DNA from 2 places in the Streptomyces sp. NPDC048196 genome. Region 1 is predicted to be linked to the other one. Evidence: predicted binding sites of a transcription regulator. Region 1 holds the regulator's gene; the other holds the start of a gene.
The links. The regulator HrcA, encoded in region 1, represses chaperone genes, less so after heat shock. The targets are predictions, from matches to a motif close to TTNGCACTCNGNNNNNCNGAGTGCNAA.
Positions count from the first base shown of each region.

Region 2: a site for HrcA is predicted at 2,437-2,463, ahead of AB0E02_RS16970 (FmdB family zinc ribbon protein). Genes of this name have one in related genera too.

Region 1 covers NZ_JBEZMM010000042.1:63,780-68,449, reverse strand. Annotated here, with positions in the region: gene dnaJ (molecular chaperone DnaJ) at 207-1,340, opposite strand; gene hrcA (heat-inducible transcriptional repressor HrcA) at 1,341-2,357, opposite strand; gene AB0E02_RS30235 (MBL fold metallo-hydrolase) at 2,552-3,289, shown strand; gene AB0E02_RS30230 (DUF3097 domain-containing protein) at 3,338-4,171, shown strand; gene AB0E02_RS30225 (Uma2 family endonuclease) at 4,149-4,670, opposite strand, start outside.
Region 2 covers NZ_JBEZMM010000014.1:81,432-86,101, forward strand. Annotated here, with positions in the region: gene AB0E02_RS16965 (S-methyl-5'-thioadenosine phosphorylase) at 912-1,745, opposite strand; gene AB0E02_RS16970 (FmdB family zinc ribbon protein) at 2,084-2,425, opposite strand; gene AB0E02_RS16975 (MFS transporter) at 2,726-4,105, opposite strand; gene AB0E02_RS16980 (potassium/proton antiporter) at 4,428-4,670, opposite strand, start outside.

The sequences.
Region 1 (4,670 bases):
CATCCCAAAACACCAACTACCGAGATCAGATGCCCTCTTAAGGGACAGTCGAACAGATCCCGTAGGGGACGCGAGGGCCCCCTGCGGGGCCACAACGCCGAGGTGCCGGGCGGGCATTCCGTATCCCGCCCGGCACCTCACAGTCTGGCGCGCGCCTGCTCGCGTACGGCGTGCCGCCCGCTCACGCGCGGGCTGCCGCCGAGCGCCTACCGCCCGTTGAACGCGTCCTTCAGGCGCGAGAACAGGCCCTGCTGGCCCGGCTGGAACTGGCCCGTGGGGCGTTCCTCGCCGCGCAGCTTGGCGAGCCGCCGCAGCAGCTCCTCCTGCTCCGGGTCGAGCTTGGTCGGCGTCTGGACCTCGACGTGGACGATCAGGTCGCCCCGGCCGCCGCCGCGCAGATGCGTCACACCGCGCTGGTGCAGCGGGATCGACTGGCCGGACTGCGTACCGGGCCGGACGTCGATCTCCTCCACCCCGTCCAGCGTCTCCAGCGGGCACTTCGTGCCCAGCGCCGCCGCTGTCATCGGGATGGTGACCGTGCAGTGCAGATCGTCGCCGCGCCGCTGGAACACCGGGTGCGGCAGCTCGTGGATCTCGACGTAGAGGTCGCCGGCCGGGCCGCCGCCGGGGCCGACCTCGCCCTCGCCGGCGAGCTGGATCCGGGTGCCGTTGTCGACACCGGCCGGGATCTTGACGGTCAGCGTACGGCGGGAGCGGATCCGGCCGTCGCCGGCGCACTCCGGACACGGCGTCGGCACGACCGTGCCGAAGCCCTGGCACTGCGGGCACGGGCGGGACGTCATGACCTGGCCCAGGAAGGACCGGGTGACCTGCGAGACCTCACCGCGGCCGCGGCACATGTCACAGGTCTGCGCCGAGGTGCCGGGGGCGGCGCCCTCGCCGCTGCAGGTCGTGCAGACCACGGCGGTGTCGACCTGGATGTCCTTGGTCGTGCCGAAGGCCGCTTCGTTCAGCTCGATGTCGAGCCGGATCATGGCGTCCTGGCCACGGCGGGTGCGCGAGCGCGGACCGCGCTGCGAAGCCGTGCCGAAGAACGCGTCCATGATGTCGGAGAAGTTGCCGAAGCCGGCCCCGAAGCCGCCCGCGCCACCGCCGCCGGCCTGCGAGAGCGGGTCGCCGCCCAGGTCGTAGACCTGCTTCTTCTGCGGATCCGACAGGACCTCGTAAGCGGCGTTGATCTCCTTGAACCGCTCCTGGGTCTTCGGGTCCGGGTTCACGTCCGGGTGCAGCTCGCGCGCCAGCCGACGGAAGGCCTTCTTGATCTGGTCCTGCGAGGCGTCACGGCTGATGCCGAGGACCGAGTAGTAATCCGTGGCCACTTACGACTCCGCGAGGATTTGTCCGACGTAACGTGCCACTGCGCGTACCGCTCCCATCGTTCCGGGGTAGTCCATGCGGGTCGGTCCGACCACGCCGAGTTTGGCGACTGCCTCGTCGCCCGAACCGTAGCCGACCGTGACGACCGATGTGGACGTCAGGCCTTCATGGGCATTCTCATGCCCGATACGTACGGTCATGCCCGAGTCCTTGGCTTCGCCGAGGAGCTTGAGCAGCACCACGTGCTCCTCCAGCGCCTCCAGCACGGGACGGATGGTCAGGGGGAAGTCGTGCCCGAAGCGCGTGAGATTGGCGGTGCCGCCGATCATCAGCCGCTCTTCGGTCTCTTCCACCAGAGTTTCCAGCAACACCGACAGCACTGTCGAGACCGTGCCGCGGTCGTCCTGCTCGAAGGACTCCGGGAGATCCTGCACCAACTGGGGCACATCCGTGAAACGACGTCCCACGACCCGGCTGTTCAGCCGCGCCCGCAGGTCCGCCAGCGAGGTCTCGGCGAACGGCGTCTGGCAGTCGATGAGCCGCTGCTCGACCCGTCCGGTGTCGGTGATCAGGACGAGCATCAGCCGGGCCGGGGCCAGCGCCAGCAGCTCGACGTGCCGGACCGTGGACCGCGTCAGGGACGGGTACTGCACGACCGCGACCTGCCGGGTCAGCTGCGCCAGCAGCCGGACCGTGCGCCCCACCACGTCGTCGAGGTCGACCGCGCCGTCGAGGAAGTTCTGGATCGCCCGCCGCTCCGGGCTGGACAGCGGCTTCACACCGGCCAGCTTGTCGACGAAGAGGCGGTAGCCCTTGTCCGTCGGGATCCGCCCGGCGCTGGTGTGCGGCTGGGCGATGAAGCCCTCTTCCTCCAGGGCCGCCATGTCGTTGCGGACGGTCGCCGGGGAGACCCCGAGCTGATGGCGCTCCGTGAGTGCCTTGGAGCCGACCGGCTCCTCCGTCCCGACGTAGTCCTGGACGATGGCGCGCAGCACTTCGAGCCTGCGTTCACTGAGCATCCCGCGCACCTCCAGCCGGCCGTCGCCGTCTCGTGTCTCTCCTGGCACTCACCCGGGCCGAGTGCCAGACCCTGAGCCAGTGTACGGCCGGGTAGCACGACCACGGCAAGGGCGGCCGCGCGGAGCACGCACCCGATGACCGTCTTCGGGCGGTCTGCCGGGCAACGCTATCGCGATGGAGCTAGCGTCTCGGTATGCGCACAGCTTGGGAAGAGGCCGGGTGGGAACGGCTCGGTGACGGTGTCGCCAGGCGCCGTATGCCGGGCTGGGACGAGACCGTGGGGGTGATCGCCGGGTCGGCCGGCGTCATGATCGTCGACACCGGCGCGACCCTGCGCGACGGCGCGGACCTGCGCCGGTCGATCCGCGGAGTGCTGGGCCGGGAAGTGACGCATGTCGCGCTCACCCACCCGCATTTCGATCATGTGCTGGGCACCGCCGCCTTCGCGGGCGTGGCGGTGTTCGGCGCGGCCGGTCTCGCCGAGTTGTTCCGCCGTGACAAGGACGCGCTGCGGCACGACGCCGTCCGGCACGGTGTCGACCGGGACGCGGCCGCGGAGGCCGCCGACCTGCTGGTCGTGCCGCACCACCACGTCCACGGCCAGCTGACCGTCGAGCTCGGCGACCGGCAGGTGCTGCTCGCCAACGTCGGGCCCGGCCACACCGCCCACGACCTGGCCGTCCTGGTGCCGGGCCGGCACGGCGAGGCGGAGATCGTCTTCTGCGGCGACCTGGTCGAGGAGTCCGGCGAGCCGAACGCCGGCCCCGACGCGCTGCCCCGGCAGTGGCCCGCCGCGCTGGACCGGCTGTTGGCGCTCGGCGGCGACGACGCGCGGTACGTGCCCGGCCACGGCGCCGTGGTGGACGCCGCCTTCGTCCGCGCCCAGCGGGACGCCCTGGCCGCCCGCTACGGCGTTCCGCCGTCGTCCTGACCGGCCGGGCACGGCACGGGCCGGGGCGCCGACCGGTAGAAAGAGCCCATGCAGAGCAAGCGCTACAGCCCCGATCTCACCCCGCCCTGGAAGAAGCAGCGGCCCGCGCCGGAGGTCCCGGCCGAGCCCGATCTCGTCGTCGAGGAGGTCGGCACGGGCTTCTGCGGTGCGGTGATCCGCTGTGAGAAGACCGCCGAGGGCCCGACGGTCACCCTGGAGGACCGCTTCGGCAAGCACCGGGTCTTCCCGATGGTCCCGCGCGGCTTCCTCCTGGAGGGCAAGGTCGTCACGCTCGTCCGCCCGCAGAACCGGCCGGCCCCGAGCGGCCCGGCCCGTACGGCATCGGGTTCACTCGCCGTCCCCGGCGCCCGCGCCCGGGTCGCGCGCGCCGGGCGCATTTACGTGGAGGGGCGGCACGACGCCGAACTCGTCGAGCGGGTCTGGGGCGACGATCTGCGCATCGAGGGCGTCGTCGTGGAGTACCTGGAGGGCGTCGACGACCTCCCGGCGATCGTCCGCGGCTTCGCGCCCGGGCCGGACGCCCGGCTGGGGGTGCTGGTGGACCACCTCGTACCGGGTTCGAAGGAGTCCCGGATCGCGGCGGAGGTGACGGGCGAGCATGTGCTCGTGGTCGGCCATCCGTACATCGACGTGTGGGAGGCGGTGAAGCCGGCGTCCGTGGGGATCGCGGGGTGGCCGTCCGTCCCTCGTGGCCAGGACTGGAAGACGGGCGTGTGCCGGGCGCTGGGCTGGCCGGAGAACACCGGCGCGGCGTGGCAGCGGATCCTGTCGTGCGTGCGGTCGTACAAGGACCTGGAGCCGCAACTCCTGGGGCGGGTGGAGGAGTTGATCGATTTCGTTACGGTCGGTGGTGCGGCCTGACGCCCTTGAAGGTCCCGAACTCGCTGGTGTCCAGCTCCAGGCCGAGCAGGGGCAGCGGAAGGGGCTCACCGAACTTCGTGATCTGCTGGGTCCGGTAGTCCGCCTCATCCCCCACGCCGACGGGCTGAGTGAGCAGGACGCAGTGGGCCACGATGGGATCGATGATCAGGTAGGCCGGGACCTTGCCCGCGGCGTAGATGGAGCGCTTGATTCCGTAGTCGTGATCGACACTGGTCTTGGAAACCACCTCGATGACTGTCGCGATCACTCCGGACGGAGGCGGCCCGGATTCCGGACGAGCATCGCGTGGCAGCACCACCAGATCCGGCACGGGTTCGCTGGCCTCGCCCGGAATCGTGATGTCCTGCGTCTGGAGACGCATCCACGCTGGCCTCGGAATCTGGTCCTGAACCGATTCGACGATCTCGTTGTGCACGAGATCGGGCGTCGCCATCATCACGATGTTCCCCCTGAGAAGCTCGACCTTGACGCCCTCGGG
Region 2 (4,670 bases), on a different contig from region 1:
TGTCCAGTCGGGCAACACGAAGATTGGTTTCTTGCGGTGGACCGGTCCGGCGGTTCCGGTGCGGGCGGTGCGCCGCCGTTGGCGCGACCGGCCCCGGTCCTCCGCGGCAGGTGCCCCGCCACTCGCAGCAGTCTCGCGGGCGGTGTGCGGGGAAGCCACTCGATCTTGCGGCATGGCTACCGCCCTCCCAGAACCGCCGTCGACGGGCAGCCCGTCGCGGGTAAGGCTCGTACGGCCCCGTACGAGGCCGCGCCGGCCAGTGCTGCGGCGGTCATCGCGAGCCCGGCGATCAGCATCCGGCGTGGCCCGGTCCCGCCCCATCGGCCCCTGCCGCCACCGGCTCGTACCGGTGGAAAGTGGGGCACTTCACACCGTGGGGGAGTGGGGAGGGGTGGCGACGCGAGGTCGGGCGGAAGGTCGGCTGAGAGATCGGGTGGGAGATCAGCAGAGGGAACGGGAGAGCGCGAGGCGAGTGGGGTGTACGGCGTGGTGGGCATGGTGGTCCGCCTTGGCTGGTGAGGGGCTCGTCGGCGACTCAGAGGTCGGGAGTCGCAGATCGCAGATCGGTAATCGGAGATCGGACGAGCCTTGGTGGAATCGGCGAGCACCACCGTGCCGTATCGCGCCCGTGCCCGCTGTGGCCTGTGGAGAAGCTTCGGGATGTGGATAACTTCGCCACCCAGGCGGGGGACGAGCGGGGCGAGGAGAGGCGGCGGGCCCGGACCCGGGCCTGGCCCCAGCCCGTGCCTGCTCCCCGCCCGTGCCTGGTCCTCGTTCGTGCCTGCTTCCCGCCCGTGCCTGGTCCCAGCCCGTGCCTGACCGCAGACCCGGCCCTGGCCCCAGGCCCGGCCCTGGCCCCAGGCCCGGCCCTGGCCCCAGGCCCGGCCTTGGTCCCCGGCCCGCCAGGCGTCTTACGGCAGTTCGATGCCCAGGTCCCAGCCCGCGTGGGCGTCGGCGCAGGGGCAGGTGCGGTCGGTGGACCGGGGCAGGGCGGCGACCGCGTCGAAGAGGACCTCGCGGAGCCGGCCGACATTCTGGGCGAAGACCTGGAGGACTTCCTCGTGGGAGACGCCGTCGCCGGTCTCGGTGCCCGCGTCCAGGTCGGTGACCAGGGTCAACGAGGTGTAGCAGAGGCTCAGTTCGCGGGCCAGGACCGCCTCGGGGTGCCCGGTCATGCCGACCACGGACCAGCCCTGGGCGGCGTGCCAGCGGGATTCGGCGCGGGTCGAGAAGCGCGGGCCCTCGATGACGACGAGCGTGCCGCCGTCGACCGGCTCCCACTCGCGGCCGCGGGCGGCAGCGAGGGCGGCCTGGCGGCCGGCCGGGCAGTAGGGGTCGGCGAACGTCAGGTGGACGACGTTGGGGACGCTCCCGTCAGGCAGCGGCTCGCCGTCGAAGTAGGTCTGGACGCGGGCCTTGGTGCGGTCCACGAGTTGGTCGGGGACCAGCAGCGTGCCGGGGCCGTATTCGGGGCGCAGCCCGCCGACCGCGCACGGGCCGAGGACCTGGCGTACGCCGAGCGAGCGCAGCGCCCACAGGTTGGCGCGGTAGTTGATGCGGTGCGGCGGGAGGCGGTGGTCGCGGCCGTGCCGGGGGAGGAACGCGACCTGGCGGCCGGCGATCTCGCCGAGGAACACCGAGTCGCTGGGGCGACCGTAGGGGGTGTCGACCGTGATCTCGGTCACGTCGTCGAGGAAGGAGTAGAAGCCCGACCCGCCTATTACGCCTATTTCCGCGTCAGCCATGGCGGTCACCTTAGCGGGGGCGGCCACCGCGAGATCCGCCACCCCGGGGGCATGCATGCAGCGGACCGAGGCGGTAGCGGGACCGAGGTGGCAGCGGACCGAGGTGGCAGGGGACCGTGCGGCAGCGGATCGGGCGGCGGCGGGCCGGGACGCAGTGGGCCGGGATGCAGCGAGCCGGCACGCAGCGAACCGGCACGCAGTGGACCGAAATCGAGCGGACCAGGATGCGGTGGCCCCGCATGCAGCAGGCCCCGCCGTCCGACGACGGCGGGGCCCGAAGATGTCTGTGCTGTCTGTGCTCTCTGCGTTGCCGGCGTTGCGGACGTTGCCGGTCAGGCTCAGGCCGCGGAGCTGGTGCTCGACGCGTTGCCGGAGGATGACGTGGCGGGCGCGGACGGCTTGCTGTCGGAGCTGGAGCTGCTCGACGAGGAGCCGGCGGAGTCCGAGGACGACGTCGTGCTCGACGAGGAGGGGCTCTTCGCGGGGCTGCTGCTGGACGACGAGCCGCGGCTGTCGTTGCGGTAGAAGCCGGAACCCTTGAAGACGATGCCGACCGCGGAGAACACCTTCTTGAGGCGTCCGTTGCAGCTGGGGCACTCCGTCAGCGCGTCGTCGGTGAACTTCTGCACCGCCTCAAGGCCCTCGCCGCACGCGGTGCACTGGTACTGGTAGGTCGGCACTTGACTTCCTCCTGGCACTCTCACTCGATGAGTGCTAACGACGCTCCATATTGCAGTATTCCGGCGCGTCAGTCCACTGCGACCGGGCAGACGGTGACCGACCCCACGTCCGACCCCCCGTCCGGGACCGGTTCGCGACGGACGGCGACAGGCGTTCCCCGCACCCCGCCGGCACCGCTCGACGGCCCCCCGTCACCCGTCCGCGCCCGTCGTCGGCACCCCGCGACGGCCCCCGTCCCCCGTCCGCGCCCGGCGCCGACACCCGTCCGCGTCCGTCCGCACCCGTCCGCGTCCGCGCCGTCAGGCGTTCGCCAGCTCCCGCCCACGATCCTCGGCCGCCGTGCCGGTCCCGGTGCCGGAGTCGCTGCCGCAGTCGGCCCCGGACGCCGCGACCGGCTCCGTCGCCTGCTCCGTCGTCGGGTCCGTTTCGGCCGCCGTGTCCGGCCGGTCCGAGTCGGCCGCGGCGGAGGAGGTGCGCGGCAGCAGGTGGGCGCGCAGGGCCAGCAGCACCACCAGGGCCAGGGCCGTGCCGGCCAGGGGGACCAGAAAGCCGGTGCTGGGGCTGAAGCGGTCGGTGAGCTGGCCGGCGGAGGTGGCAGCGGCGGCCTGACCCAGGGCGACCGCGGCGGTCAGCCAGGTGAACGCCTCCGTGCGGGCGGCGGCCGGGACCAGGGACTCGACCAGGGTGTAGCCGGTGATCAGGGCGGGGGCGATGCAGAGGCCGACGACCAGGCCGACGGCGCCCAGCAGCGGTACCGCGGTCACCGCCCACAGCGGGGTGGTGGCCAGCGCCAGCAGCCCGTAGGCGACCAGCAGCCGGCGGCGCGGGCCGACCTTCCAGGCGATGGCGCCGCAGGCGATCCCGGCGAGCATGTTGCCGCCGGCGAAGATCCCGTAGAGCAGGCCGTTGATGCCGGGCTGGCCGATGGCCTGGGTGAACGCGGTCAGCGAGACCTGCATGCCGCCGAAGACGGCGCCGATGCCGAGGAACGCCACGATCAGCACGCGGACGCCGGGGACCGACAGGGCCGAGACGCGCGGCCGGTCGTCGGCCTGGGCCCGGTGGACGGGCGGCTGGGTGCGGCGCTGGGAAGCGAAGAGCAGACCGCCGGCCAGGGTCAGCACGGCCTCGGCGATCAGGCCGGCGGCCGGGTGGATTCCGGTGCACAGCGCGGTCGCCAGGACCGGGCCGACCACGAAGGTGAACTCGTCGGTCACCGACTCGAAGGCGGCCGCCGTCGGCATCAGCGGGCTGCCGCCGAGGCGGGACGCCCAGCGGGCCCGCACCATCGGGCCGACCTGCGGAGTCGAGGCGCCCGTGGGGACGGCCACGGCGAGCAGCGCCCACAGGGGGGCGTGCGCCAGGGCCAGGACGATCAGCGCCGCGACACCGGCGGTGTGCACGAGGGTGCCGGGAATCAGCACCGCGCGCTGGCCGAAACGGTCGGCGAGCTTGCCGCTCTGCGGCGCGAACAGTGCCATCGAGACACCGGTGGCGGCCGAGACCGCGCCGGCGGTGCCGTAGGAGCCGGTGGTGGACTGGACGAGCAGCACGATGCCGATGGTCAGCATCGCGAACGGCTGCCGGGCCAGAAAGCCGGGCAGGAGGAAGGTCCACGCACCAGGGGTGCGGAGCAGTTGTCCGTAACCGGGACGGGATTGCTTGACCGCGGATGCCACGGCCGGGCCTTTCTGCCGCCTGGTAGCGCGTCGCCGAGAGGTCGTCACGGGTACGCGCCGAGAGCTGTCCTCTCGCGCTGGACCGAGTGATACCGCGTGGTCCGCACCCCGAGAGGTGGCTGCAGGTGGCAGGGGACCGCGGCCGCCGAGCGGTCGCGCCAGCTCTGCATCAGGCAGAGGTGGTTCGTCGTTGTTCCTTCTTGATTGTACAGGCCCGAGCGGGTGAAGCCTTGGGATTAGCCAGCGCTTCACCCGCTTTTCCTTGGGTTTCTTGGAGATGTCCGCCACATTGCGGGGCGGCCCGCCACCGGCCCTACGGATGTCAGTGGTGGCCGTGGCCGCGCCGTCGCGGGGCGCCGCCGGTGCCCAGCCAGCCGGCCAGCTTGCCGCCCCGGGAGACCGCCTGCAGCCGCCGCTCGGCCGCGTCGCGCACCGGGTCCGTGGCGACGACCAGCAGCTCGTCGCCGCGCCGCAGCACGGTCGACGGCGACGGCACGAAACTGGAGCCGTCCCGGACGACGAGGGTGACCGCGGCGCCCGCCGGCATCCGCAGCTCGCCGACCTC